DNA from 4 places in the Permianibacter fluminis genome. Region 1 is predicted to be linked to each of the others. Evidence: predicted binding sites of a transcription regulator. Region 1 holds the regulator's gene; each other region holds the start of a gene.
What was found. The regulator FliA, encoded in region 1, starts transcription of late flagellar genes. The targets are predictions, from matches to a motif close to CTAAAGTTTNNNNNNNNNNNGCCGNTAA.
Positions count from the first base shown of each region.

Region 1 (7,564 bases):
ATGCTTTCCGGCTCGCCGCCGTCCACCAACATGGCCAGCCCTTTGCGGGCAAAAATATCGTCTTCGCGATCCACCAGTTGCTCAAGTCCGAGCAAACCTTCCTTGCGCGCCGTCGCACTCCAGTTGACCAGGCGGCGCAAACCATCGGCAAACGGCAACACTGGCGGCCGGATCACCCAGCGCAGCATTTTGAACGCGTGCAAAAAGGTTTTCAGTGGCGTTTGCAACAGCGTGGCGCCGAGCGTGCCGCCGATCACGATCAGCAGCGCCGGACCGTTCATCAGCGCGCCCAGCTGACCGCCTTCCAGCAGCTGACCGACCAGCACCGCGATCAGTCCAAGCAGGAAACCTATCAGTGCCAGAGAATCCACCGTTCAGATCTCCGCCGCCAGCCGACGTCCGATTTCGGTCAGCGCGACCACCTGATGACTGATGCCGGCCGCAGCAACCGCTTGCGGCATGCCGTAAACGACGCAGCTCGCTTCGTCCTGCGACCAAATCGTGCTGCCTTTGTCACGCAACAAGCGCGAACCTTCACGACCGTCCGCACCCATGCCGGTCAGCACGACCGCCACCACATTGCCACCGAGCAAATTGGCCGCCGAACCAAACAGCACATCAACGCAAGGCGCGTACTGCAGCCGGGCGTCGGTTTCCCGAATGCGCACCCGTAGCTGCCCGCCTTGTCCTTCCAGCGTCATTTGTTTGCCACCCGGCGCCAGATAAACATGACCGGCTTGCAGGACATCGCCATCGGCGGCTTCCTTGACCCGGACATTGCACAAACCATCGAGTCGCTGGGCAAAGGCTGGCGTGAACGTGCCCGGCATATGCTGGGCAATGACAATCGGCACCGGAAAATTTTGTGGCAGTGGCGTCAGCACCTGCTGCAAGGCAACGGGACCGCCGGTGGAAGAACCGATCGCTACCAGTTTGGTGTTGCCGCGACGCAGTGTTTGTTTCGCCGGCTCAGGCCGAGCGCTGTCGGCTGCTGGTGTGGACCGTGCTGCCGGTGCTGGCGCACTGCCAGCACCCGTTGGCGCCGTGGCTGGCCGCCGCAACTCGGCAACCGGCGCCGGAGAACTGGAGGTTGATGAACCAGGCGTTGATGAACTGGAAGTCGCCGCCGGAGCCGGCGCAGCCGTGCGAAACGCGCCACCGCTGCGGCGCTGCTGTTGCAGGCCAATGGCTTTGACTTTTTCGCGCAGCAGATTGGCGGTATTGGACTGATTGCCCTGAACGTCTTCGTAACTTTTCAGCAGAAAATCGACGGCGCCGGCTGACATCGCATCCAGCGTCATGCGGGCGCCTTCATAGGTCAGCGATGACAGCATCAACACGGCGACCGATTGCTGGGCAACGATCTGTTTGGTCGCGGTGATGCCATCCATGACCGGCATCTCGACATCCATGGTGATGACATCGGGCTTCAGTTCAGCGGATTTCTTTACCGCTTCGAGACCATTGTTGGCCACCCCGACGACCTGGATGCCCGGATCCGATTTCAGAATCTCGACGACCCGCCGGCAGAAAAAATTGGAGTCATCAACTACCAGTACCCGCACAGCCATAATGAGCGCGCCTCACGCCGCACTGCGGCGCGCGTATTGTTTGAGCAATGCCGGCATATCCAGAATCAGGGCGATGCCACCATCCGAGGTAATCGTCGCACCGGCCATGCCCGGCGTACCCTGCAGGGATTTGCCCAAGGGTTTGATCACCACCTCCTGCTGGCCAATCAAGGCATCAACAACAAACCCGACGCGCTGCGAACCGATCTGGGCAATGACGACAAAACCTTCGCGACGTTTGGTGTTGCGCACGGCGCCGCGCACCAGCCACTCTTCCAGATGGAACAAGGGCAATGCCTTGCCACGCACCACGAGGGTCAACTGGCCATCAACCACGTTGGTCTTGGTCAGATCGAGATGGAAAATTTCGTTGACGCTGGCCAGCGGCAAAGCAAACACCTGCTTGTGCACGCTGACCATCAGGGTCGGCAGAATCGCCAGCGTCAGTGGCAGCTTGACTTGAATCAGACTGCCCTTGCCGACTTCCGACAACACCGACACCGAACCATTGAGTTGTGAGATGCGGGTTTTCACCACATCCATGCCGACACCGCGACCGGATATTTCCGAGACCTCGGCTTTGGTGGAAAAGCCCGCCATGAAAATCAGATTGAACGCTTCGACATCACTCAAGCGCTCGGCCTGATCTTGATCCATCAAGCCCTTTTCCACCGCTTTCCGACGCAGCATTGCCGGGTCCATGCCTTTGCCGTCATCGCGGATCTCGAGCAGGATGTGATCACCTTCCTGCGCTGCGGACAAAATGATCTTGCCGGTGCGATCCTTGCCGGATTTTTCGCGCTCATCCGGCATTTCAATGCCGTGATCCACCGCGTTGCGAACCAGGTGGACCAGCGGATCGGCCAGCGCCTCGACCATGTTCTTGTCGAGATCGGTTTCTTCGCCGATCAACTCCAGATTGATTTCTTTCTTGAGGCTGCGCGCCAGATCGCGCACGACCCGCGGGAACCGGCCGAACACTTTCTTGATCGGCTGCATCCGGGTCTGCATCACGGCGCCTTGCAGATCGGAGGTGACAACATCCAGATTCTGCACCGCCTTGCCCAAATCCTCGTTGCCAACCGCATTGGCCAACGTCAGCAACCGGTTGCGCACCAGCACAAGCTCGCCGACCAGATTCATGATGTCATCAAGGCGCTTGGTATCGACCCGGACGGTCGTCTCCGCTTGCGCCATGGCTTCGCCAGCTGCCGCCGGAGCGGCACCGGCAGCAGCCGTTGCTGTGGCAGCGGCGGGTGTTGCCGCTGCGGCGGCAGGTGCCGGAGCTGGTGTTGCTGCAGGTGCCCGCGCAGCGGGTGCGACTGGTGTCGGCGCTTTGCCTTTGCCGTGCAGCTGATCCAGCAAATCATCAAATTCGTTATCGGAAATGGTCTCGCCGGCTTTGCCAGCGGCCTTGCCAGCATCCGCCGATTTCGCGGCGCTCGCCTTGGCGGGTTTGTCTGCCGCTTTGGCAGCCGGTGCGGCCGGCTTTGCTGCGGGGGCCGCGGGTGCCGCGCCAGATTTTTTCTGCGCATCTAGCTGATCAAGCAGCTTGTCGAATTCGTCGTCCGAAATCGTGTCGCCGCCGGCAGCCGGTTTTGCGGCGGATGTTGTTGCGGATGTAGTTGCTGGCGTCGCTGTCGCCGCGACCACCGGCGCTTTGCCTTTGCCGTGCAGCGAATCGAGCAGCGCGTCGAATTCCTGATCCGAAATATCGCCAGAACCGGCACTTGCAGCCGGCGCCGTTGCCGCCGGCTTGCTTGCCGGTGCCGCGGCTTTGCTGCCCTGCAACTCGTCCAGCAGGCTTTCAAATTCGGCGTCGGTAATGTCACCGCTTGCCGCCGGTTTGGCCGCCGCAGCGGGTGCCGGAGCTGATGCCGCTACCGGCGCAGGTGCCGGTGCAGGCTCAGCCGCCGCGACCGGTGCCGCTTCGGCCGTCATTTTGCCTTCGGCACAGGCGTGCAGCGCTTCGAGAAAAGCCGGATCCGCAGGAACCGGTTCATTGCCGCCGCGCACTTCATCAAACATGCGGTTGACCACGTCCAGTACCTGCAGCACCTGGTCCATGATCTGGGCGTTGGCGCGCAGCTCTTGATTACGTAGCTTGTCAAAAATGTTTTCGCCGAGGTGGCACACTTCGACCAGCGCGGTCAGTTTCAGAAACCCGGCGCCACCTTTGACCGTATGAAAGCCGCGGAAGATCGCATTGAGCAACGGCAGATCATCCGGACTGCGCTCCAGCTTGACCAATTGCTCCGACAACAGCTCCAGAATCTCGCCGGCCTCGACCAGAAAGTCCTGGAGAATTTCCTCATCAGCATCAAGGGCCATCGTGTTCCGCCTGTAACCTGGAAATGGTGGTTGGACACTATGCAGAGTGCTTTCCGGCGCCGGTGAGACAAAGCGAAAGCCGCAACGAGGTTGAATTCCTCGTGAGGCGACTCTTTTGCAAAAAAAGCCGCAACGCTGTATCACCAAGTCCGGAAGGCGCTATGCATTGTGTAGCGACCGACCAACTCTCCAAACTTATTTGCAATCGTCGTGACTCAGAAAGTCAGACGCACATCTAACAATCACTTTGAGCGCCAATCGCCGTTTCCAGGTTAAAAGCCCAGACTGGATAACAGGGCATCGACATCGTCTTGCCCATGCACAGCATCCTGGCGCGTTTTGTCTATGATCGGGCCTTCCACACCCTTGGTCACTTCCGGTTTACCGGGTTCGCTCGCCGCTGACGCCATTTCGGTCATGCTGCCGAACATCTTGACCAACTCGACCAGACTGCCTTCGACGTCGTGCACCAGACTGATCACGCGCCGGATCACCTGTCCGGTCAGATCCTGATAATCCTGCGCCAGCATCACGTCATTGAGCGTGTGCTGGACATCGCTTAACTGCTTTTCCGTGCCTTCGAAATGCGCGACCAGATCGTCACACAGAATGCGGAATTCACCGGGCTGCATTTCCCGGCGCAGCAGCTTCTGCATCTTGCCGCGAAATTCGCTGGCTTGATGATTGAGCTGAGTCACCAGCGGCATGCAACGCTCGAGGCCATCCATGGTGCGGTTGGCCGCCTGCTCGGTCATCGTGATCACATAGTTGAGCCGCTCACGGGCATCCGGGATGTCGTGAGCGGCAAAACTGGTGATCTTGTTGTCGAGCTGAAAGCTGATCAGCGCTTCGTGCAATTGCCGGGTCAGCTTGCCGATTTCCGAAAACAGATTGACGTCCCGTTCACCGCGCATCTGGTCGAGCAATGACTGGGCGGCATCGTGTTGGCCCGACTCCAGCAATTGCACCAGCTCTTTGGCTTGTCCTAACACTTTCTGGCTCCACTGCTCATTATTGTCGGTGTCCATGCCACTGCTCCCGGGCTCAGCCACTGCTGCCGTGCCCCGCCGGGCTTAGCCAATCCGCTCGAAAATCTTGTTGATCTTTTCTTCCAGGGTTTGGGCGGTAAACGGTTTGACGATGTAACCATTGACGCCCGACTGCGCCGCTTCGACGATTTGTTCACGCTTGGCTTCAGCGGTCACCATCAACACCGGCAAGGTATTGAGATTGGGATCGGCGCGGACAGTCTTGAGCAAATCAATGCCCTGCATGCCCGGCATATTCCAGTCGGTGATCAGAAAGTCGAAGTTACCGTTCTGCAGCATCGGCAGTGCGGTAGCACCATCATCGGCTTCCGAGGTATTGGTGAACCCCAGATCGCGCAACAGGTTCTTGATGATGCGTCTCATGGTCGAGAAATCGTCGACGATGAGAATCTTCATGTTTTTGTCATACGCCATTAATCTGCCCTCAAATACTGAAAATTCTTATGCTGATACGACTTGGCGTCAGTTCCAGTCACGCAATTTGCCACGCAGCCGGGCCATGGCCTGGTTGCTGATCTGGCAGACCCGCGACTCGCTGACCCCCAAGACGGCCCCGATTTCCTTCAGGTTCATTTCCTCATCATAGTATAGCGCGAGTACCAGTCTCTCCCGCTCCGGCAGCTGGCTGATGGCAGCGGCCAAATCCTTGCGGAACGCCTCGTCATGAACCCCTTCCTGCGGACCGGCGAGATGAACCCCTTCCTGCTGCGCCAATAAATCGTCAGTCAGGCCGACATCATCAAAACCATAGACCGCCCCGCCGCTGCTGTCGGCCAGCAGCTGTTGAAATTCGTGCAGGCTGATCTGCATTTCCGCGGCGATTTCGGCATCGCGCGCATCCCGGCCAAGCCGCTGCTCAACCGCCTTGGTGGCCTCGGCAATGCGCCGGCCATTGCGATGGACCGAGCGCGGCAGCCAGTCGTTGCGACGCACCTCGTCCAGCATGGCGCCACGGATGCGGATGCCAACAAAGGTCTCAAAGCTGGCGCCCTTGCTGAAATCGTATTTGCGCGACGCCTCCAGCAAGCCGATCATGCCGGCCTGCATCAGGTCGTCGAGTTGCACATTTGCCGGCAAGCGAGCCAGCAAATGGTGGGCAATGCGTTTGACCAGTGGCGCGTACTGGTTAAGCAATTCCTCGGGGGATTGGGCAGTTTCGTACATGGCCTTCGCATAGTGGGCTGGTGCGTACATCAGCTACCCGTTTCTGACAGTGCCGCCTGGTTGGACATCTGCACCAGGCGCTCCATGAAAAATTCGATGTGGCCACCGGGCGTTTGCGGCAGGGGCCAGCTTTCCACTTTCTTGACCAGTTGCCGGTAGGCCAGCGCCGCCGGCGAACGCGGAAACGCATCGACCACCGGTCGCTGTTTGCGGATGGCCTTGCGCACGTTTTCGTCAAACGGAATGGCGCCGATGTAATCGAGCGTCACATCCAGATACTTGTCGGTGACCCGGGTCAGCTTGGCGTACAGATCGCGACCTTCCTGCGGACTGCGGACCATGTTGGCGAGCAGACGGAACCGCGCCATTTTGTGGTCGCGGTTCAGGATCTTCATCAGCGCATAGGCGTCGGTCAGCGAGGTCGGCTCGTCACAGACCACGAACAAGACATCCTGCGAAGCCTGGGTAAAACTGATCACGGTGTCGGAAATGCCGGCCGCGGTATCGATCAACAAATAATCAATCTGGTGGCCGATTTGGCTAAACGCCCGAATCAGTCCGGCGTGTTCGGCCGGGCTCAGCTGCGCCATGGCCTGGGTGCCACTGGAAGCCGGCACAATCTTGATGCCACCGGGGCCATCGAGCAGGATGTCCGGAATGTCGCATTCGCCGCTGATCACATGAGACAGATTGCGGCCGGCATGCAAACCGAGCATCACGTCGATGTTGGCCAGACCGAGGTCAGCATCCAGCACCATGACCGCATGGCCCTGCTCGGCCAGCGCGACCGCCAGATTGACCGTGACGCTGGTCTTGCCGACGCCGCCCTTTCCGCCGGTAACCGAAATCACCTTGACCGGCCGTGCCTGTATCATCCGCCGTAACCCCGAGGCCTGGTCCAGGCCCTGTTTGAAATCAAATGCCAGCATGGGCGGTCACCTTGGCTGGGTTGGCCGCCACCTGAGCCGCCAACCCCCGGCCGACCGGAAGTTCTTGCGCCATCAGCCATTCGTCCGGGCCGTCGCGGAATTGTTCGGCCAGCTTCAGCGCCCGGTCGACCAGTTGGGCACCGCGCAAGGACCGCAGATCCTCCGGCACCCGCTGGCCGTCACAGCTCGCCATCAGCGGCAGCCGGCTCTCCAGCAGTACCGTCAGGACCGCACCCAGCGACGTGGTTTCATCCAGTTTAGTCAAGATTGCGCCATGCACACGGCGCTGACCGAATTGCTTGACGCTTTCCTGCAAAATCGCCCGTTGTGCGGTCGCCGACAGCACCAGAACCTGTTTGACCGGGTAACGGGCGCTGGCCAGTGCGGCCAGTTGCTCGGCCAGTCGGGCATCGCGCTGGCTCATGCCGGCGGTGTCGATCAGGATCAGCCGGCGGTCGACAAAACTGTCGAGCGCGCTTTGCAAACTGGCGGCACTGTCGGCGGTGCGCACCGCGCAGCC
Region 1 is NZ_JABMEG010000001.1:3,073,690-3,081,253, forward strand. It holds gene HPT27_RS13360 (flagellar motor protein) at 1-371, opposite strand, end outside; gene HPT27_RS13365 (protein-glutamate methylesterase/protein-glutamine glutaminase) at 375-1,571, opposite strand; gene HPT27_RS13370 (chemotaxis protein CheA) at 1,584-3,902, opposite strand; gene HPT27_RS13375 (protein phosphatase CheZ) at 4,175-4,930, opposite strand; gene cheY (chemotaxis response regulator CheY) at 4,976-5,347, opposite strand; gene HPT27_RS13385 (RNA polymerase sigma factor FliA) at 5,414-6,115, opposite strand; gene HPT27_RS13390 (MinD/ParA family protein) at 6,145-6,990, opposite strand; gene flhF (flagellar biosynthesis protein FlhF) at 7,031-7,564, opposite strand, start outside.

Region 2 (7,564 bases), 2.9 Mb from region 1:
TGCGACTCTACCTCCGTCAAGTCAGTGATGCAATTCTTACTTCTTGAAAATTTTGCGACGGTCGTGTACCGACGCCAGCCCGTGTTGGAATCAATTGTTGGAAGCACTCGCCGATGAACTACTGGTTGATCAAATCCGAGCCTGATGTGTTCAGTCTCGATGACCTGAAAAAGTCACCCAAGCAGACCCATTGCTGGGATGGCGTCCGCAATTATCAGGCGCGCAATTTCATGCGCGATGGCATGGCAGTCGGCGACCTATGCTTTTTCTATTACTCGAACGCCAAGCCGCCGGGCATCGCCGGCATCGCCAAGGTCAGCTCCGAGCCCTACCCGGACCCGACCCAGTTCGACGGCCGCTCGGATTATTTCGACCCAGACTCCAAACAGGACAACCCGCGCTGGGTCCTGCGCGACATGAGTTACGTTCGGCACCTGAAGCGGTTCATCCCGCTGGACGAGCTGAAAGCCACGCCGGCGCTGGCCGAGCTGCTGATCCTGCGCAAGGGCAACCGGCTGTCGATCACGCCGGTGGAGAAGCGGCACTGGGAGGCCGTGCTCAAGCTTGAGCAGTGACGGCCGGCGGCTTGGGGGTTTCACTGTCGGTGTCGGTGTCGGTGTCGCCGCTGGCGTCGCCGAGACCGTATGCACCGACCCCTTTGTGCCGACACCATTTGCCGAAGCAATTTACCGGGGCAAGCGCGGCCAGCTCAGCTACGCTGACTAGACCCCCCAACCCCGACTGCTGACCCCGCAGCGACCAAGGACTGGCGCAGCTAGGAAACTGAGACCCATGCCCATAGCGGCCAGTGATGCCCTGTTCGACCGCCTGGCGGCGCTGAACCGGGAATTTCCCCCTGCCAACTGGCGCGAGCTGCTGGCCGCCGAGGTTTTTGCCGAGCCGGCCGCGCTGGTGCGGGCACTGCACCCGGCCAAGACCCGCAGCGACGCGGTGCTGCTGCTGGCCGCCGCGCTGGCGGTGCAGGTCGGCGACAGCGATGAACTGGACGCCACCTATCTGCAGGCGATGCGGCCGTTCTGGTTCACCGTCGCCACCGCCAGCCTCACCGACTGGCAGTTCTGGCATTCGCCCCGCCAGCCGCTGCGCCGGCTGTTGCACCAGCTGCTACTGACCGGCCGCAGCTACAGCCTGTCCGCCCACCCGGCCAGTGCCCAGTTTCCGCAACGCCTGCACAGCCGACTCAACAATCTGGCGGAACAGGCCATTGCCGGTGCCGGCCCGGACAATCTGTTGCCGCTGCTGAAGTCGCTGTATGCCCTGCTGCGTAACGTGCACGACCAGCAAAGGCACAGCGATCACCGGCTGCTGGAACAGGAAGATCAGAGCCGGCGCACACTGCATGCCCAGGCCGACACCAGTCGGGCTATCCGGCAAGCCGTCTGGGGCCAGCCGGTGCCTGCCAGCGTGGTCAATTTTCTCGACGAAACCTGGCGCAAATACCTGCAGCTGCTGCACCTGAAAGTCGGCATGCAGCATCCACTCTGGCAACAGGCGATCGCCGACATTCAGGCCATGGTCCGGTTCGCCAGCGAGGCCAGCCCGGACGAGCTCGGCAAGGCGGTCAAGACCGAATTGCCGGGGTTGATGCGGCGCATCCGCGAAGCCGTGGCCCAGACCCGCACCAGCGAGCAGGGTCAGCGCTTTCCGGAAACCTTTGCCGCGTTGCTGGCGGCGCGGGCGCGCAACCTGCCGGATGCCGGCCTGCCATTGGGTGAATTACTCGACGAGCCGGATGATGTCGCGGCCGCCAGCAGTGCGGCAAGCAATCGGGGCGCGGTGCCGGATCGGGGCGAGAGCCTGCTGCTCAAACGCGGTAACGACTGGTTGCGGGTCCGGGTCGCCAACCATCTCGATGAAGGCAATTACGTTTTGCTGGCCGATTTTGCCGGCAGCCGGGTCGCGGCGTTTTCACCCAATGAACTGCACGCGCTGATGCAGGAAGACAAAGCCCGGGTCCTGCCGGACCGTGATCCGGTTCAGGCCCTGCTGCCGCAACTGCCACATCTTTTGAAAGCGCTGCTCAGTTCCGCCAGCGATACCCAGGCCCGTCAGCGCGAACAGGCCGAGCAACAGCAGCAAGCAGCCGCTGAACAGGCGATGCGACAGCGAGAAGCGGTGCGGGCCGCTGAATTTGCCAAACGCCAGCAAGCCGAAGCGGCCGAACGGGCCGAACGAATCGCGGAAGAACGGCGACAGGCTGAACAGGCTGCGCTGCTGGCCACCCAACAGGAAAAGGCCCGCGCCCTGATCGCCACGTTACGCAGTGGTGCGCTGGTCGAATTGCGCCGCGACCAAGAGCATTTCCGCGCCTGCTATCTGGCCATGATACGGGCCAGCGATCAGCATTATCTGTTTGTCGACCGGCAGGGCCAGAAAGTGGCCGAGCATGACATAGACGCCTTGATTCAATTGGTGCTGGTCGACGGTTTCCGGGTGGTTGAATCCGGCTCGGCGCTCGACAACACCTTGCAGAATCTGGTCAGCGAGCGCCGGCAATTCTTGAGTGACGAGGACGGCTCATGAGCAACAAACCGGAACAGGAACAGCGACAGGAAAATCGACTCGCCAGCGCCGAGCCGGTGCATATCCAGATCCTGCGTCAGGTGCCAACCTCGGTGGCCACGACCGCGGTGCTGCATGCCAATACCCACGACATTTCCAGCAGCGGGTTCAACGCCCTCAGCAATGTCGAACTGACGCCCGGGCTGCTGCTGGATGTGCTGATTGAATTGCGTGATGGCAGCCAACCCTATTTGCTGACCGCTGAAGTGCGCTGGTGCCAAGCGCGTGAAGGCGGCAACTATTCGGTCGGCTTTGTCGTGATGGCCGCGCAGGGCAGCGACTTTCAGGCTTGGCAGACGCGCTTTCGCTAAACTGGCCGAGACGCCAATAAAAAACCGGCAATAGCCGGTTTTTTATTGGCAACGGACCGCAAGGCGCACGCGGTTTATCACGCCCGATCAGCGCAGTCGGAACCGGCTGACCATCGCATTCAGCGAACTGGCCAGACGCGCCAGCTCATTGCTGGCGGCCGAGGTTTCTTCGGCGCCGGTGGCGGTCTGGCTGGCGATGTCGCGGATCGCGATCAGGTTTTTGTCGACCTCGCGCGCCACTTGCGCCTGCTCTTCGGCCGCCGCCGCGATGGTCAAATTCATTTCATTGATCCGGCTGACCATCTTGGTGATTTCTTCCAGCGCGTCATCGGCCGATTCGGCCAGCGCGCGGCTGCGCTGGGCCTGCTCGTTGCTTTGTTCCATTGCCCCGACCGCACCCTGGGTGCCTTGCTGGATGCTGGCAATCATCTGCTCGATTTCCCGGGTCGAGGCTTGCGTGCGCTGGGCCAGCGCGCGCACTTCATCGGCCACCACTGAAAAACCGCGGCCCTGCTCGCCGGCGCGCGCCGCTTCGATGGCGGCGTTCAGCGCCAGCAGGTTGGTTTGATCGGCAATGCCGCGAATGACATCGAGCACCCGGCCGATATCACTGGCCTGCTGCGCCAGCGTCTTGATCGATTCACTGGTCTGGACCACGTTGCCGGCGAGCTGATCAATCGCCTGCGCGGTATCGCGTACCTGTTTGCGTCCCGCGGCCGCGGTGCCTTCGGTTGCCCGCGAGGTATCGGAGGTGTGGTTGGCATTGCGCGCCACCTCATCCACCGCTGCCGACATTTCGGTCACGGCCGTGGCCGCCATTTGAATTTCATCATTCTGGCGCTGAATGCCTTTGCTGGCGCCATCGGTCACCGCATGCAACTCTTCTGCGGCCGAGGCCAGTTGCACCGCCGAGCCCTGAATCTGCTGCATGGTTTCACGCAGGCTGGCCTGCATGCGTTGCAATGCTGATTGCACCCGGGTCAGCTCGTCGTTGCCATCGACGCCGATGCTGTGAGTCAAATCGCCGTCGGCCACGCGTTCGGCCGCTTTCACCACCAGATCCAGCGGACCGGTCACACTGCTGCTGAGCAATTTGGCGGTCAGCACGGTGAAAATCAGTGCCGACACCAGCAGCACGATGACCGTCCAGCGCGCGGCGCTGGCCGTGTCATCGGCGGCAATGCCGGCCGCCTTGGCGCCATCGCTGTTGTAATCGACCATCATCGCCAGATGCTTGGCCAGCGCCGTATATGCTTGCTCCGAATCGCCAAGGCCCTTGCTCAGCGCCGCTTCGTGCTGGCCACCGGAGATCGCGGTAAAAACCGCATCGGCACTCGTTTGATAGCTTTGCGCCAGACGCCGGTACTCATCGAAATTGCGCCGATCGACGTCATCGATGATGGTGTCGTCGTAGGCTTTTTCCGGTTGCCGCAGACTGGTCCGGATCTGGTTGACCTCATCGCGCTGGTGCTGCTGATCACTGACCGCGCTGGACAGCAGTGCGCGCAGCTCGTCGGCTCTGGATTGCGCGTGTACGGACTGAATCTCGCCGAGCGCCTTGGTGCCCAGCAGCCAGACATCGCGCGTCTCGACCAAGGCATCCTGGATTTTGCTCATCTGGACCAGGGCCACGATGCCGAGCAACACCATCGCTGCCGTCAACAGACCAAAGCCGACCACATTGCGTTGGCCGACCGAATAATTGCGCATGCTCATTGTTTTTCTCCGCCGCCGAACTGGGCCTCTGTCGGCCGCTTAACACTAGCAGTCTTTTCCGCGAGCGCTGTTGACAGGCTATCGGCGCCGTGCCGGCTGACTTGAATGGCGAACGGGATAGCCTGCGCGGGCGGCAAAATCTTGCCGCCTTGAATCAACGGTCTCGGCGCCCGGCAGATTGAAGTGGATGGATGGCAGCGGGTGGCGGCTGGATGATGGGCTCGGTGACGGCCTCGATGACGGGCTCGGTGCGAACGGCGATGCCAGGAGCACTCGACCGCGATGAATCATCAATCCGAAGCGTACAGCCCGGCGCTGGCAGCGGCGTCATCGATGATCAGCCGATCACGGCCCTCGCGCTTGGCGCGATAAAGCGCCGCATCGGCCCGGGCCAGCGCCCGCTCGATGGTTTCCGGCGGTGTCACTGTGACCGCGCCCATGCTCAGCGTCAGGGTCGTGGCGTTGTCGGTTTGTGGCACCGCTTTCAGGCGCTCGGCAATGCGCTGACAGACACTGGTCGCTGCCGCCGGTGTTGTCGCCGGCAGCAACAGGGCAAACTCGTCGCCACCGAGTCGGCCGAACACATCACCGGCACGCAGGTTGGCCTGCACGGTCATCGCCAGTTGCTGCAGCGCCTGATCACCGCTGGCGTGACCGTGGTTGTCATTGATGCGTTTGAAGTGATCGAGATCGAACATCACCAAAGTCGCGGCAGCTTGCCGGGCACTGGTTTGCACCGCTTGCCAGGCCAAGGCCAGAAAATGGCTGCGACTGGCCGCGCCAGTCAGGGAATCAAATTGCGCCAGCTGGCGCAGTTGCTGCTGGGTCCGGACCAGCTCCTGCTCGGTGCGCTCAAAGGTCAGCACGAGAAACAGGCACAGCGTCAACACCACCGCGACGGCATTCCAGGCCATGCGCAGCAGCGCCGAGGCATCTTCAAAAAAAATCTCGTGGCCCGGCTCCAGAAAGAAACTGACAAAGGCGCGGTAGGTGAACAAGGCCGCCACGCCGAGCAGCACCAGCGCGTAAGCGCGCAGCGTGGCGTTGCGACGGCCGTCGCGCAGCCACATCAGCAGTGCCAGCAGATACAGATGGGCTGCGGCATACAACAGCGAGAACACGCCAACCTGCTGACCGGCCGTCGTGGTCAACACCGGCAGCAGCAACAGGGTCAGCAAACTGAGCGCCAGCAGACTGACATCCCAGCGCAATGACAGGCGCAATTGCTGCTGATAAAACCGGCGAAACCCCAGCGCAATCAAAAATGGCGCCGCCACCAGCAGTTGGCTGGCCAGCGGCCGGGCCAGACTCCAGACATCTTTCAAGGCAAACACGGCCAGGCCGGCAAGATAAGCCAGCATCGCCAGTGTCCAGAAACCAAAACCGGGGTACACGCGCCGACTGGCTCGGACATAGAGCATGACCGTTGCGGCCGTGGTCACGACGGCTGCCGCCAAAATCAGAACCGCACGAGCACTGAGATCCATGAGCCGACAACGTGATTCAGTTCACATAATTGCCGCAGAGCATACCCGAGTGCCGCCACCGTCAACATGGCTGTACAAAATTCGACAAATCCGCTGCACAAGGACACAAAGTGAGTGGTGCCTTGAAAAGCAAAACGCCCACCAGGTGGTGGGCGTTTTGGTACGACTTTGTAAAGTCCTTCTTGGTAAAGCTGCGGTGGCGGCTTACCAGGTCAGCTTCACGGTGTACTTGCCATTGGTGGCGCCAGTGCCACCGCTGTAGTACTTGACCCGGACGTAACGAACCGAGGCCGCCGTGGTGCTGTTGGTGTTGCTGGCGGTATCGACCGCACCGCTGCCATTTTCACTGGCGGCGACCTGGGTACCACTGCTGTTGTAGATGTACAGATCGTAGTCCGAGCTGGTGTTCGGTGTCAGCGTCGCGGTCAGCGTGGCGCCGGCCGGCAGCGTGACTTTGAAGTAATCGCTGTCAGTGCTGCTGCCCATGTTGCCGCTCATCGTCGTGCCGCTGGTGCTGACGCTGTTGGCCGCTGCCGTGCTGTCATTCGGCTCGACTTCGCTGCTGCCACCGCCGCCACCGCCGGTGCTGTACGACGCGGTGATGGTGACGCCCGAAAACGTCGAGTAGGCGCTCAGCAGAGCGTAGTAAGTGCCGGTCGACGGCGCGGCAATCGTGCAGCTCTCGGCACTGGTGCTACCTTCCGACTTGCAGTCATTCGACGACGAGGTCGGCGCGCTACCAAACTTGACGTACAGATCGGCATCGCCGCTGCCACCGGTGGTGACGAACTTCAGATTGCTGGCGCCAGCCGGCACGTCAATCTTGTAGTTCAGGCCCGAACCGGCCGCTGCACCCTGGCTACCGAGCGCAACGCCGTTGCTCAGCGTGGTGGTCGTCCCGCCACCGCCACCGCCGCACGCGGTGCCGGTAACACCGACCGCCGTCAGTGAGGCTTTGACGTCCGTGGCCGAATAGCCCAGATCGATCGCCGCTTTGCAGACGCCATCACCGGCCTGCTGGAAGGTGCTGCTGGAAGTCCAGTAGTTGTTGTTGGCGCGGTAATAGACTTCGAAGGCTTTCTTGACGTTCCAGCCCGCCGTGGTGGCCAGCCGGTAGAACGCGTGGTTGTACACGCCCGAGCTGTAGTGCACGTCCATGCCGCTGGTGTAATTGGCCACGTTCTTGATGGAGCGGCCATCGCAAGTCGGATCATCCATGCAGCGCATTTGACCCGAAGTCTTCTTGATCATCGAACCGATTTTCCAGTCGACGTTGCCGCCAACGTAGTAAATCGCCGCCATGCCGGCGATGTCCGAGAACGATTCGTTCAAGCCACCCGACTGCCCGCTGTAGGCGAGATTCGAGCGCGCTTCGGTAACACCGTGCGAAATTTCGTGACCGACCACATCCATCGAGACCAGCGGGTGGAAGCTGCTGCCATCGCCATAGGCCATGGTGCAATTCGA
Region 2 is NZ_JABMEG010000001.1:201,970-209,533, forward strand. It holds gene HPT27_RS00925 (EVE domain-containing protein) at 114-575, shown strand; gene HPT27_RS00930 (DUF1631 family protein) at 793-2,544, shown strand; gene HPT27_RS00935 (PilZ domain-containing protein) at 2,541-2,894, shown strand; gene HPT27_RS00940 (methyl-accepting chemotaxis protein) at 2,982-4,610, opposite strand; gene HPT27_RS00945 (GGDEF domain-containing protein) at 4,901-6,097, opposite strand; gene HPT27_RS00950 (M4 family metallopeptidase) at 6,302-7,564, opposite strand, start outside.
Region 2: a site for FliA is predicted at 4,689-4,716, ahead of HPT27_RS00940 (methyl-accepting chemotaxis protein). Genes of this name have one in related genera too.

Region 3 (7,564 bases), 1.1 Mb from region 1:
CCGGAAATTCGCGATTGCTATGCCACTCTCGGTATCGTGCATTCGCTCTGGCAACACATTCCGAAAGAGTTCGACGATTACATTGCCACGCCGAAAGAGAACGGCTATCGCTCGCTGCACACGGCGGTGATTGGTCCGGAAGGCAAGGCGCTGGAGGTGCAGATCCGTACCTTCCAGATGCATCAGGAGTCGGAGCTTGGTGTCGCCGCGCACTGGCGTTACAAGGAAGGGGCGGCGGCTGGTGCCGACGCCGGGCACGAAGGCAAGATCGCCTGGCTGCGGCAATTGGTCGAGTGGCAGGAAGAAGTCGCCGATTCGAATGCGCTGCTGGAAGAGTTTCGTCACGAAGTCGTCGAGGATCGGGTGTATGTGTTCACCCCGGATGGCAGCATTGTCGATTTGCCGGCGGGCTCAACGCCGATCGATTTTGCCTATCATGTGCACACCTCGGTCGGCCATCGCTGTCGCGGCGCCAAGGTCAACGGCCGCATTGTTCCGCTGACTTATGTGCTGCAAACCGGCGAGCAAGTGCAGATCCTGACCGCGAAGGAGGGCGTGCCGTCGCGCGACTGGCTCAATCCGCATCTGGGCTATGTCCATTCACAGCGGGCACGGCTGAAAATCCAGACCTATTTCCGCCAGCAGAATCGCGAGCAGAATATTGCCGAAGGTCGCGAGTTGCTGGACAAGGAGCTGGCGCGACACGGCCTGTCGAAAGCCGAGCTGTTGCCGCTGGCCGAGCGGTTCAATTTGCACAGCGTCGAGGATTTGTACGGCAATATCGGTGCTGGCGAAATTGGGGTGGTGCAGGCGATCAATTCGCTGCTGGCGCTGCATATGCCGCAGGCCGAACCAAGCACCGAAATCAAGCCGGTGGTGCGGGCGCCGAGCGAGCGGGAGGCCAGCGGTGCAATTTCAGTGCAGGGAATCGGCAATCTGATGACCCATTCGGCCGGCTGCTGCCGGCCGGTGCCCGGTGACGCCATTCTCGGTTACATCACTCAAGGCCGCGGCATTGCCATTCACCGGGCCGATTGTGCTCACATGCTGCGCGCGCGTGAGGATCGACAGGAGCGGGTGGTCGATGTCCAGTGGCAGAGCGATGCCTCGGCGCTGTATCAGGTGGATTTGGCGATTGAGGCCACCGATCGGCAAGGCTTGCTGCGCGATGTGACGTCGCTGGTCGCCAACGAAAAAATCAACGTGGTCGGCCTGACCACCCACGTCAACAAACGCACCGGCATCACCAGCATTGGTCTGGAAGTGGAAGTGCGCGATGCCGATGCGCTCGGTCGACTGGTGTCACAGATTGCCAAGCTGCCGAGCGTGCTGTCGGTGCGCCGACGCAATGATGGCTGAGCAAGAGCGATTGCGCGATGACTGAAGAAAGCAAAACAAAGACCGCCGAAGCGGCGCTAAGCCAGCTGCTGCAACTGATGGCGACGCTGCGTGATCCCGATAAGGGCTGTCCCTGGGATCGTGAGCAGACCTTTGCCACCATCGCGCCTTACACGCTGGAAGAAGCCTACGAAGTGGCTGACGCGATTGCCCGCGAAGATTTCACCGAGCTGAAAGGCGAGCTCGGCGATCTGTTGTTCCAGGTGGTGTTCTATTGCCAGATGGCCAGCGAGCAGGGGCGGTTTGGTTTTGCTGACGTGGCGCAGGCCATGTCGGACAAATTGCTGCGCCGGCATCCACATGTGTTCGCCGACGGGCAATACGTTTCCCATGCTGAGCTGCATCGGCAATGGGAGCAGCGCAAGGCCGAAGAACGCGCCAGCAAACAGACCGGTTCCGGCACCGAGCCAAGCCTGCTCGATGATGTGCCCTTGGCGCTGCCGGCCTTGGCGCGGTCACAGAAAATCCAGAAGCGGGCCGCCAGCGCCGGCTTCGATTGGCCGGACGCCGATGCCGTGGTCAGCAAGCTGCATGAAGAATTGGACGAATTGGCGGCGGCCCGGGCCGCCGGCGACGCTGACGCGATGGAAGACGAATTTGGCGATCTGCTGTTCACCTGCGTCAATCTGTCGCGGCATCTGCAGCTGAACAGTGAAGCGGCGCTGCGCCGGGCGACCGACAAGTTCAGTCGCCGGTTTCGATTGGTCGAACAATTGGCGCGTCAACAAGGCGAGGCTGTCGCCGATTTGGGGCCAGACCGCTTGGAACAGCTCTGGCAGCAAGCCAAGTTGCAGGTCGATTTGCAGGGCAGTCCGCAGACCAAGTTATCGACCAAGCCATAAATTCAGCCGCAGACCGGGCTGTGGGTTTCAAACCCGCAAGACCGCTGTCACCGCTGCCGTCCGTGGCGCTCATGGCGTTCGCGCCAATCTTTTGTCGATGGCCTTTGTGCCAACTCGGCTGTTGCTGCTGTAGCTGATGCCGTTGCAGCCGCTTTCGCTCAAGTCTGCCCGCCAGCCGCCGATACGCCCACTACACTTATGGTTATTGGCAGCGTGACGCGAGGCAGTGGCAATGCAGTTCCGATCGATAGAAAAGAAGTTGCTGGTGCTCAACGGCATCGGCTTGTTGGCGGCGTTGCTGGTGATGCTGCTGGCCGGGCTCTGGGCCTCCGGCAAAGCGCAGGATCTGGTCCGCGACCGCACCAGCGAGCTGAGCCAGTCGGCGGCGCGTCAGCAACTGAGCCTGGCGGCTGACAAGTCCGGACACGACATGATCCGCCAGTTGGAAGATGCCTACCATTTTTCGCGCGCGGTCGGCGTGGCGGCTGCCTCGATTGGTGACGATGTGCGCGGCAATCTGATCAGCCCGGCCGCCGGCCGTGAACAGATCATGAAACTGACCGAGCAATTGCAACGGGCCATGCCGAAGGCGCTGGGCGTGTGGCTGGTGTTTGAGCCAAATGGTTTCGATGGCCGCGACAGCCAGTTCGGCGGGCGAGCAGAATTGGCCAGCAATGAAGCCGGCCGGGTGTCGATTTACTGGGCCTACAACCAGGCTGGCGAGATCGTGCCGGAGGCGATGACGGAAGAAGATCTGAACGACACCGCGCTCGGCGACAACGGCCTGCCCGGTAATCTCTGGGTAACTTGCGCACTCAAGGAAAAAACCGGCTGCTTCGTTGAACCTTATGTCGATGATGTCGATGGTGTGCCGACGCTGATGAGCTCGGCAACCGTGCCGATTCTGCGCGCCGGCAAAGCGGTTGGCGTTGCCGGCATCGATTACTCGCTGGTGGCGTTGAAAGAGATGGCAAACAGTGCCAACAGCGCCATGTATGGCGGCGCCGGCCGGACCATGCTGTTGTCGAGCATTGGTGTGGTCGTGGCCGACAGCGGCAATGCCGACAACATCGGCAAGAAACTCAGCGCACTCAGCGAGCCCTGGGCGGGTGGCGCGCAATCACGCTTGAGCCAGAGCCAGATCGATGTCCGCTTCAACGACGGTGATGATGTCGAGGCCATGATTCCGTTACCGCTGGCCGACGGCCACAGCCAGTGGCAGATGCTGATCCGGGTACCGACGCCGGTGGTGATGGCGGAAGCGGAAAAACTCAATGCCGAACTGAACAGCGCCAATGATTCGGCGACCGTGATCCAATTGGTGATTGCGCTGGCGGTGGCGGCCGTGGCGCTGTTCCTGGTCGCGATGACGGCGCGGGCATTGGCGCGGCCAATCAAGGGCGTCACCGAGACACTGCAGGAAATCGCCAAAGGCGGTGGCGATCTGACCCGGCGCCTGCCGGTCGCCAGTGAAGACGAGATTGGTCAGCTGGCGTCGGCATTCAATGAGTTTTTGACCCGGCTGCAGAATATGATGAAGGCCATTGCCGAGTGTTCGGCCGAGGTCAATCAGGCGGCGGCAATGACGGCGCAGCTGTCGGAGAAAACCTCGCAGGAAATCGCCGCCCAGCAAACCGATATCGACATGGTGGCAACTGCGGTCACGGAAATGTCGAGTGCCATTCAGGAAGTTGCCGGCGGCGCCAATCAGGCCGCTACGGCGGCTGACTCGGCCAGCAACGAATCGCGCGGCGGTCAGAAAGAAGTCAACAGCACCGTTGGCGCGATCCAGGCATTGGCAACCGATGTCCAGTCAGCGGCACAGGTGATCCGGCAATTGGCCGATGACAGCGCGCAAATCGGCAATATTCTCGATGTCATTCGCGGAATCGCCGAGCAAACCAATCTGCTGGCGCTCAATGCCGCCATCGAAGCGGCGCGCGCCGGCGAGCAGGGGCGCGGTTTTGCCGTGGTCGCCGACGAAGTGCGTAATCTGGCCCAGCGCACGCACACCTCCACTCAGGAAATCCAGAACATGATTGGTGCGATTCAGGCCAGCACCGAGCGCGCTGTTGCGGCGATGACCACCAGCCGGGGTCGCGCTGAAGACGCCGTGAGTCAGGCCGACCGGGCCGGCCTGTCGCTGCAAACCATCACCACCGCCATCACCACGATCAGCGACATGAACACGCAGATTGCCACCGCGGTGGAAGAGCAGACCATGGTTACCGAAGAGCTGACCCGTAACATCACCTCGATTCGCGATGTTGCGGAAATGCTGGCGCGCGGCGCCCACGATAACGCCGGCACTGGCAGCCAACTGAAATCACTGGCGGATCGCCTGCAGCAGTTGGTGGGACAGTTCCGGCTGTAGGCGCAGCATTGGGGCATGGTCGGTGCGTTGGCGGCAGCATCAGGATCAGCAACTGCGACTGCAGGCCAACGCATTGAAGAGAAATGACAGCAGAAAAAAGGGGCCACCGCAGTGGCCCCTTTTTCCTTCACGGACTGAACAGCGGATTCCGACTCAGAACGTGGTGGTTGCCCGCAGGTACAGGAAGCGGCCTTTGTTATCGTAGGTGCGGAAATCGGTATCACCTTCGAAGCCGGTGTACAGCCGCGGTGGTTGCTTGTCGGTCAGGTTTTCGACGCCGAGACTGAACCGGGTTGCCAGCGCTGAGGCCGCCCACGACACTTGCAGGTCGTGATAGAGATAAGCCGGCACCACCCGGTCAGACGGATCGGCGTTCGGGCAATCGGTGGCCCAATCGGCTGGTGCGGTATTGCTCAGGCATTCGTCGGCCTGAACGCCGCTTTCACGAACCGAATGGATGTAGCGCATGGTCCAGCTGGCGTCCCAGTCACCCAGGCTCCAATCCAGCGTTGCCAAGGCCCGCACCCGACCAAAATGGCCATCACCGCCGCGCGACTGGTCCACGAACAAGCCGGCATTTTCGACCAGCGATTCGGCGACACCTGCTACCGCTTCCTTGTCGTACTTGATGAAATAGGTCGCATCCAGATTGAACTTGAATCGACCGAACGCGGTTTCATCGAACAGGTAGCGGATATTCCAGTCGATACCTTCGACATCGAGCGCGCCGACGTTGGAGGTTGGATCATCGATCTGGGAATTGCCTTCCGACCAGCTGCCGAACGCATCGCGATGGATACGATCGCAATACAGACCGCGGCTGAAGCACAGATCCAGAATATTCTGGGTACCGACCGTGGAAATGGTGTCCTCCAACTCGACATGGAACCAGTCGATAGTGGTCGACAGATTGCTCAGAAAGCTCGGCTGATACAGCATGCCGAACGTCAGCATGGTGCCGGTTTCCGGGCTCAGATCCGCGTTGCCGGATTGAATGGCGGTCAGCTGATCAAACGGGCTGTTGTAATTGCCGTTGCGCGGCACGCCAACGCAGGCCTCGGCTGCATGCGGGTTGGCATCGACAATGGCCTGCGTCAGTCCGGTGCAGGGGTCGGTAAACTCGGCTGCGCTTTCCAGTCGGCCGGTGTAGAGGTCGGTCATGGTTGGCGAGCGGAACACTTCGGCCCAGGTGCTGCGAATTTTCAAATCCGCCCAGGGCTTGTACAGCAAACTGACTTTGCTGTTGGTGGTGCGACCAAAGGTTGAATAATCCGAGGCCCGGCTGCCGATGTTCAATTCGAGCAGTTCGGCGCCCGGCACATTCGCCAGCAGCGGCACATTCAATTCGAAATACAGTTCGCTGATGTCGTACTCACCGAAGATCGGATCGTTTTCGATGCCATCGACGGTACGCTGCACCGCCAGGAAATCCGGATCAAAATCGTAATCGGTCCAGCGCCACTGGTAACCGGCGGCCAGCGCCAGCAGGCCAGCGGGCAGCTCGATCAGATCGCCGGTGATGGTCGCTTCGGCAACTTGCTGGTGCTGGGCCAGCACATCATGGGTATGCGGCTGAATTTGCGTCAGCAACTGCGCCACGGCCGGATCACTCGGGTCGAGGTTGTACAGATTGACCGGCGTGCAATTGGCAATCGGATTGCCGACCGTACCGCAACTGTAACTGCCATCGCCATTCTGGAAGGCGGGCCCAAGCGCATTCAACAATGGGGTCGAATAGACAAAGCCGCGGTTGGTGGTCAGCTGCTTTTGTTCCGACCAGCTGTAATAGACATCCCAATCCCAGCTGCCGATGCTGCCGCGCAAACCATTGGTCATTTCGATGTTGCTGGTTTCCACTTCGGTGATGCGCGGACCGGTCAGCTCCATCCGGATGCCGTTGTCCAGATCGAGCGTGACGCCGAATGGGTTGAACGGATTGCTGGCGTCGATGACCAGACCGTTCTGCGGTGCCGGCGCAATCTGGGCATGTGCTTCGACATCGACATAGCTGGCATAGCCGTAATATTCGATGTCGTGCGGCAGGTTGTACGTGCCCTGGACAAAGAAGTGTTTGCGCTCCTGCGGTGTCAGCACCAGATTGGTGGTCTGGTAGTTGTAACTGTCGTTGCCGGCGCCATCAAAAATGAAACAGCGGTAATCGCTGCCGGCGGTGCCCTGGCTACCATGATTGGTGGTCAGGTAGACCGCGTCGTTGACGTCATCGCCATCCAGATCCAGCAGGGTGCAGGCTGGCGAACTCAGGTCGGCGCCGGCGGCCGTGGCAGCATCGATCGGCACCAGTGTGCGGCCCCACGGCGGCGTCGGGCTGCCGGTTTCATAAACAGCTCCATCATAGAGCTGGCGATCGACGCGGCTGAAATCGCGATCGGCGGCCGAGATCGCGCCCTGCTTGGTGTAGTTCATGCCAAACACCAGATTGCCGCTGTCGGAGTTGACGCCGTTGATCACTTCAACCTGATTGCGATGGCCGTCGTCCTCGCTGGTGCGACCATAGGTGGCAGTGACTTCAACACCGGTGAAATTCTTGCGGGTGATCACGTTGACGACGCCGGCAATGGCATCAGAACCGTAAATAGCCGACGCACCATCCTTCAGCACTTCAATGCGATCAACCAGCGCCAGCGGAATCGAGTTGATGTCCTGGGTCAGCATCCGCCGGCCATTGAGCAGCAGCAGGGTGCGGTCTTCGCCTAGTCCGCGCAGCGACACTTTGGAAGCGCCATCGCCACCGCCATTGTTGACCTGCGGATTGGTTGCAGCGCCGGAGACGGTCGGCATTTCCTGCAGCAGTTCGCCTATGGTGCCGACCCCGGATTTTTCGATGCCGCTGCGGTCGATTGTGTAGACCGGGTTGACGCCTTCGACGTCGACCCGCTTGATGCGTGAACCGGTAATCTCGACCCGTTCAGCGCTGCCGTCATCGGCCGCG
Region 3 is NZ_JABMEG010000001.1:1,986,123-1,993,686, forward strand. It holds gene relA (GTP diphosphokinase) at 1-1,359, shown strand, start outside; gene mazG (nucleoside triphosphate pyrophosphohydrolase) at 1,377-2,240, shown strand; gene HPT27_RS08540 (methyl-accepting chemotaxis protein) at 2,473-4,614, shown strand; gene HPT27_RS08545 (TonB-dependent receptor domain-containing protein) at 4,768-7,564, opposite strand, start outside.
Region 3: a site for FliA is predicted at 2,398-2,425, ahead of HPT27_RS08540 (methyl-accepting chemotaxis protein). Genes of this name have one in related genera too.

Region 4 (7,564 bases), 920 kb from region 1:
ACTGACAAAATCGCCCGCAAGATGCAGGCATCCAAGGAAGTCTGGGGCAAGATTTTCGGCACCATCAATACCCGGGAAAAATTTCTGGAAAAACGCCGGGAGCTGGCCGAGCACGAATGGTTACGCCTGAAAACCAATGACTCGCTGGAGTGTCGCAACTGCCACAACTTCCAGTTCATGGATTTCACCCGGCAGAGTCCGCGCGCCCAAGGCATGCATTCGACTGCGCTGGCCTCCGGCGAAAAAACCTGCATTGATTGTCACAAGGGTATCGCCCATCAACTACCCGACATGAGCGGAGTGGAAGGCTGGCAATAACACGTCCACGTGCGTGCTTAGCATAAGCACTGACCGGCATTTTTCTGCATGCGGCAGCGGGGTCGGCGCAGCCGTTCAGGCCGCGCCGTCTGCCAGCGGAATGCTGAAGTGGAACGTGGTGGTCTTTTCCAGCTCGGAACGGAACCCGATGCTGCCACCATGCAACTCCACCAGTTGTTTGCTGATCACAAGGCCCAGGCCGGTGCCGGGCATCCGGGCATTGCCAAGGGCCTCAACCTGCTGAAATTTCTGGAACAGCAAACCCTGCTTGTCGAGCGGAATGCCGGCGCCCTCGTTGTGTACGGCAAAGTGCACCTGCTGGCCATGCGCGGTCACTTCCAGCGTCACGGTAGACCCCTCTCGCGCATGCTTTACCGCATTCGACAGCAAATTCCCGAGCACCTGCAGCAGGCGATGTTCATCGGCCCATAGCTGGCTGTGCCGTGCCGGTTCTGACAAGGTCAGCGCCAGTTTGATGGCAAATTTCTCGGCAAGACCGGCAGCCATCGACAACGCCTTTTCCGCCAGTGCCGACACCGACACCGATTGCCGCAACAGTGTCAGATGACCAGCTTCCATCTTGGTCAGGTCGAGAATGTCATTGACCAAGCGCAGCAACAAATCGGCGTTGCGATTGGCCATTTGAATCAGCTGAGTCGCTGCAGGCGGCAGCTTGGCAAAGTTGTCACTGGCCAGTAGCGCGAGCGACCCACACACCGAGGTCAGCGGCGAACGCAGTTCATGGCTGACCATCGCGACGAATTCGGTGCGGAGCGTATCGAAGTCACGCATCCGATTCAGTTGTTGCCGCAGCTTCAACAAATGCTCCACCTGACGCGCCAAGGCCTGCAGGCTGTGCAATTGCTGCGCGGTCAGCTGGTGCGGTTCGTGGTGTATGACGCAGAGCGTACCGAGTTTGTGTTCACCATCGAGTGACAGCGGCACCCCGGCATAGAAAACAACGTCAGGTGCGCCGGTGGTCAGCGGATTGTCGTGAAAGCGTTGGTCGGCGCGGGCATCCTCGACCACCATGGGCTGGTCACCGAGAATCACATGGGCGCAAAAGGCAAATTCGCGCGGCGTTTCCCGTGCGGCCAAGCCGTGATGCGATTTGAACCATTGCCGATCCTGATCGATCAGGCTGACCAGCGCGATGGGCACACCGGCGATCTGGGCGGCAATCGCGGTCAGATCGTCATACGCCTGCTCTTCCAGTGAATCCAGAATATTGAGTTCGCGCAGGACGCGCAGTCGTTCGGATTCATTGGTGGGGAGCGGGGCTGAAATCATGCTGTCTCGTCGAAGCCGGATTCAAAATGGGCCATGCGTGAAAGTCAGTCTAGCAGTCATTCCGACCCGCCGTGACCTTCGGCACGGTCCGCGACCACGGTCTGCAAATGGCGCATGAAGGCATCGACCAACACCGAGCGATACGCCTTGCGGTGCCGGACCAGATGCCAGCGCGTCTGCAGCGGAAAGCCGATTACCGGCAGGCGTACCAGACCGTCGGCATCGGCCGCGGCAAGCGCATGACGCGAGACGATGCCAAGCCCGAGCCCGCCCGCAACGGCCTGCTTGATCGCTTCGTTGCTGCCGAGCTCCATGCGGATGCGCGGGGCAAAATCATGGCCGGCAAAAAACTGATCACAGGCGATACGGGTGCCGGAACCGGGCTCGCGCAAAATGAACGGTTCATCCTGCAGCGCGCCCAGCAGCAATTGCCGACCCGCCAGGGCATGGCCGGTTGGCGCAATCAGGTCCAGCGGATTGTCGAGAATCGGCGTCTGTTCGATCGGCATGTTCTGCGGTGGCGCACTCATGATGTAGACATCATCAAGCTGCTCGCCGAGTCGCTGGAGAATGCGGTCGCGGTTGGCCACTTCCAGCGCAATCTCAACGCCCGGGTAGGCCTGACAAAAGCTGCCGAGCCAGCGCGGCAAAAAGTATTTGGCGGTGCTGACAATCGCGACACGGAGCCGGCCCTGACGCAGACCGCGCAAATCGGCGAGCTCGGCCTGCACGGCTTCCCAGCGCTGGAACATGTCGACCGCCGCCCGCTGCAGTACGTTTCCGGCCGGCGTCAGCACCAGCTTGCGGCCACGGTTGTCGAACAGCGGCTCGCCGATGCTGTCGGCCAGCGCCTTCAATTGCATCGACACCGTCGGCTGGGTCACGTGCAGCCTGCGCGCCGCCTCGCTGATGCCGCCGTATTCGGCCACCGCCTTGAACAGCTCCAGTTGGCGCAGGGTCACATGCAGGCTCATCGCTTATCCATAACCTATTCACTATTGATTAAATAAGAATAATCGATTTTTACTTATTTGACCGCGTCCGTACCATGCCGCCCCGTTTGCCCCGTCAACGGAGACCGTCATGTCTGCCCTGCTCGACCCCGTCATTCTGTTCTTTGTCCTCGGCCTGTTGGCCGGGGTGGTCGGTTCGAAACTGGACGTGCCCTCGGCCATCGTCCGCTTCCTGTCCATCTACCTGCTGATGGCCATCGGCCTGAAAGGCGGCATTGCGCTCGCCGAGGCCGGGCTCAGCAAGCCGGTGCTGGTGACGCTGGCCGGCGCCATGCTGCTGGCCTTTGCCATTCCCCTGCTCGCGCACCAGATCGTCAAGCGTCTGACCGACCCGTACAACGCGGCTGCACTTGCCGCGACCTATGGCTCGGTGAGCGCAGTGACCTTCATCACCGCCAACCAATTCCTCGGCTATGCCGGCGTACCGTTCGGCGGTCACATGACGGTGGCGTTGGTGGTGATGGAAACCCCGGCGGTGATCATGGGTCTGTGGCTGGCAACCCGGACGCGGCACCAGCTCGGCCACAGTGAAGCGAGTGCCGCGCATGCGCATACGCCACTCGGCATGTTGCGCGAATGCCTGACCGATGGCGGTCAGGTGATTCTGCTCGGCAGCCTGGTGATTGGTTTCGTGGTTGGCCCGACTGGCGCCGAACCGCTGCTGCCGCTGATCAAATGGTTGTTCAAAGGCCTGCTGGCGATTTTCCTGCTCGACATGGGCTGGCAAGTAGCGCAGCACCTGCCGAACGCGCGCAAACAATCACCATGGCTGCTGATTTACGCGGTTGTCGCGCCCATGCTGCACGCGCTGCTCGCGATTGGTTTTGCCTGGGCGACCGGCATGAGCATCGGCGATGCCACCCTGCTCGCCGTGCTCGCTGCCAGCGCTTCCTACATCGTGGTGCCGGCAGTCGTGCGCGATGCGATTCCGGAAGCGAGCCCGGCGGTGTTTCTTGGCATGTCACTCGGCGTGACCTTTCCGTTCAATATCCTGATTGGCATACCGCTGTATTACGGCATGGCGAGTGCAGTGTTGGGCTGAAGCGGCAACTCAAACAAAAACAGTGTAATGATTGCCTGTCTGATCCCCCTCCTTGTCAAGGGCGAAGCAGGGTGAAGCTCAGTGCAGATGCACTGAGCGCCTGCGAAGCGCCAAGCCCTCTGGGATTGGCTGGGCGGGGTTAGGGGTGGTTGAGTGAAGATCGCAAATGATGTCCGAGTACTGGGAGCATTGGACACTTTGCGGACATGAACTAATCGGGTCGTACAACGGACCGCCAAGTGCGCTGAGTTGAACCACCCCCAGCCCCTCCTTGACAAGGAGGGGAGCAATACACAACCCGATCTGTAACGCGTAAAGCCCTGGCTACATTGCTAATCACCTCTCGGCGCCAACAACGGCGCCGCATCGCCCGCCAGCAACTGACCAATGCGCTGGCACCAATGCGGCAAATCAAATGCTTGCTGGTGCACCCAGTCATCGTTGAACAGCGTATGCGCGTAGCGCTCGCCGCTGTCGCAGATCAGCGTCACTACCGAGCCGGTTTCGCCGCGTGCGCGCATCTGCTGCATCAGCTCCAGTGCAGCAATGAATTGGGTGCCGGTCGAGCCACCGACGCGCCGATCCAGCAGCCGCTCCAGCTCACGCACCGCCGCGACGCTGGCAGCGTCCGGCACTTTCACCATGTGGTCGATGAGCTGCGGCATAAACGAAGGCTCACAGCGCGGCCGACCAATGCCCTCGATGCGTGAAGGTTCGGTGCAGGTCAGCGTGCGGCGTTGCTGCTGCCAGCACGCATAAAACACCGAGTGCTCCGGATCGGCGACGCAAAGTTCGGTGTCGTGCCGGCGGTAACGCAGGTAGCGACCGAGCGTGGCGGAGGTACCTCCCGTGCCGGCACTGCACACCAGCCAGCGCGGCAACGGGTGCGGCTCGCGCTGCATCTGCTGAAAAATGGCTTCGGCGATATTGTTGTTGCTGCGCCAATCGGTCACCCGTTCGGCGTTGCTGAATTGATCCAGATAGTGGCCTTTGCGCTCGCTGGCAATGCGGGTGGCGTCGGCATAGACCTGCGCCGGCGACTCGACAAAATGACAGCTGCCACCATAGAAATGAATCGCCCGCACTTTTTCGGGCGAGGTGGTTCGCGGCATCACCGCGACAAACGGCAAACCCAACAGCCGGGCAAAATACGCCTCCGAAACGGCGGTGTTGCCGCTAGAGGCTTCAACCAAGGTGGTGTCGGCGTGGATGTCGCCGTTGCACAAACCAAACAGCAGCAGCGACCGCGCCAGCCGATGCTTCAATGAACCACTCGGATGAGTCGATTCGTCCTTGAAGTACAAATCAATGCTGGGAAAACCGGGCAACGGCAGCGGGATCAAATGGGTATCGGCGGAGCGTTGAAAGTCCGCCTCGATGCGCTCGATCGCTTGCGCCACCCAGAGTCGCTGCGCGGCCCTCACGCCACCCCCAGCTGGCTCAGTTCACGCTCGATTTTGTCCAGCTCTTCAACCGCGACCCGGGTGATCTCGGCCTGCACCTCGGCATTCTCCAATTCAATGGCCTGCTCACCAAAATCGGCCGACAAGCCCTTGCTGTAATCGGCCTTGATGGCCGCGATACGCTTTTGCAATTCGTCACGGCGTTTGATCAGGTATTCGATGCGCTGATTGCGATCTGGCATGGCAGCAACTCCAAAGAGGACGACTCTGACGTTGACTGTAGGCAATGCCGGCGATTCCGGGGCTGATCCGGATCATATTCCCGGTCAAATCCTTCGCCTTCGTACCAATTATCGCGGCAACGGGCTGGCCTGAGTTCCACGCAAACGGCTTGCCGGTCGGCAAAAGCTTGCCGGTACGGTCGCCGCGTCAGCGCAGGAGTCAAACCAAATCAATGCCTTAACGGCATGAACGCGCCAAGTGCGAGCTGGTCCCGTTATTGCTCCAGTAGCAACGCCCGCCGACCGCTGGACAACAGTTTTGCTCGGCGCGGCCGATACCCTGTCAGCCCCGTGTGCGGCGCAGGGAGTTGCCGGCACGTGTCCGTCACTGGATTGGCAACAGCAGCCGTTTCGCCATCACGCTTGAACGGCCGCCGTCATTGCTACACCGCGCAGTCGAGCCGTCGCGCCAGACAGGGAGAACCGCATGAATTTGTCGACTCTGCTCGGATTCGGCCTCGGCCTGATTCTGATCGGGCTGGTCATTGCGCTGACCGCGCACGATGCCCGCGCCTATTTCGACGGCGCCAGCTTGCTGGTGGTAATCGGCGGCACTATCGCTGCCACTCTGGTTTCCTACCCAATGGCGGAAGTGCGCCGCGTGCTGCTGTCGCTGCGTCGGGCCATGCACGAAGAAAAACTCGCGCCCGGGCGCGCCATCGACGAACTGGTCGAAATGGCCAAGCACTGGAACCGTGGCGATGCCCGCGAAGTGGAAAACCGTTTGCAGCACAGCCGCAACGGCTTCCTGCGCACCGGCGTGCAACTGCTGCTCGACAAGGCCCCGCCGGAAGATGTGATGACGCTGCTGCAATGGCGTATCGCCCGCCTAAAAGCCAAAGAGCGCGCCGAGGCGCAGATTTTTCGCTCGATGGCCGCATTCGCGCCAGCGTTCGGCATGGTCGGCACGCTGCTGGGCCTTATCAACATGCTGCAGATCATGGCTGACCGCAATCTGATGGAGATCGGCGCCAACATGGCGCTGGCCCTGATCACCACGTTCTATGGTTTGCTGCTCGCCAATCTGGTGTTCAAACCGGTCGCAATCAAACTGGAGCGGCACACCGAACAGAGGGTGATGCTGATGACCATGGTGATGGAAGGCATTTCGCTGCTGTCGCAACGGCGCAGCCCGGCCGTGCTGCGCGAAACTTTGCAATCGTTTATCTATCACTACGACAACGAACTCGATGCACCGCCGCTGGAAGCTGACGAACCGGATTTCAATGAGGCTCCCGCCAACCGCGTTCGCACCCGACAAGCGGGCGCTTTGATTTAACACTGACGCCCCCTGCGAAGGGGGAGGCCGGAAGGGGGTGATTTCCGTGTCGAATCACCCGCCTTAACCGACATCAGTGAGCTGAACGTTTGTTTTGCACGCCCAGCCCGAATTGATTTCGAAATGAGCACACCAACATGAACGATGGTCATAAATTCGCCCACCTCTCCGCCCTGCACCAGCTCTATGCCATCGAGCACAGCGAAGAGCCGGAAGAAAACTGGGTGCTGTCCTATCTGGATGTGTTCGCGCTGATCGCCACGCTGTTCATCGTGCTGACCGTATTGGCGCAACTGAAACTGGAACAGCAAGTCGCCGAGAACCAGCAGCAGAAAAAGGAGCTGCAACAAAGCCAGCAATCCGTCAGCGCGCTTACTGAACAAATCAGCGCGCTGACTGCGCCCGCCACCGATGCCGCCATCGCCGTGTTGCCGGCAACGCGGCCAACCAGCTCATCGGAAAGCCTGCCGGAATCCCTGACCCGGTTGTTGGCTGAACAGAATTGGGGGGATCAAATCGCCATCAAGGCCCATGATGATTACACCGAACTGCAAATTCGCGATCGGGTACTGTTCACCAGCGCCGCCGCCGAACTGTTGCCGGAGGGCCAGTCCTTGCTGAACCGGCTGGTGCCACTGCTTGGCAAAACGCACGGCACCATTTACATCGAAGGCCACACCGACAATCAACCCATCGACACGCCGCGCTTTCACTCCAATTGGGAGCTCGCCGCTGCGCGCGCCACGAACGTGCTGCAATTCTTCGCCGACCATGGCATTCCCGGCGCCCGTCTGCGTGCCGTCAGTGTCGCCGATACTGCCCCCGTCGCCAGCAACGCCGACGAGGCTGGTCGCGCACAAAACCGGCGGGTGAGCTTGCTGATACGGCAGAACGAATCGAGTCCGGTGCAGGTTGCGACTCGCTGAGCGGGGCAGGTC
Region 4 is NZ_JABMEG010000001.1:2,154,334-2,161,897, reverse strand. It holds gene HPT27_RS09405 (cytochrome c3 family protein) at 1-318, shown strand, start outside; gene HPT27_RS09400 (GAF domain-containing sensor histidine kinase) at 394-1,608, opposite strand; gene HPT27_RS09395 (LysR family transcriptional regulator) at 1,665-2,582, opposite strand; gene HPT27_RS09390 (sodium-dependent bicarbonate transport family permease) at 2,692-3,663, shown strand; gene HPT27_RS09385 (PLP-dependent cysteine synthase family protein) at 3,996-5,087, opposite strand; gene HPT27_RS09380 (hypothetical protein) at 5,084-5,308, opposite strand; gene HPT27_RS09375 (motility protein A) at 5,775-6,626, shown strand; gene HPT27_RS09370 (OmpA/MotB family protein) at 6,764-7,552, shown strand.
Region 4: a site for FliA is predicted at 5,599-5,626, ahead of HPT27_RS09375 (motility protein A). Genes of this name have one in related genera too.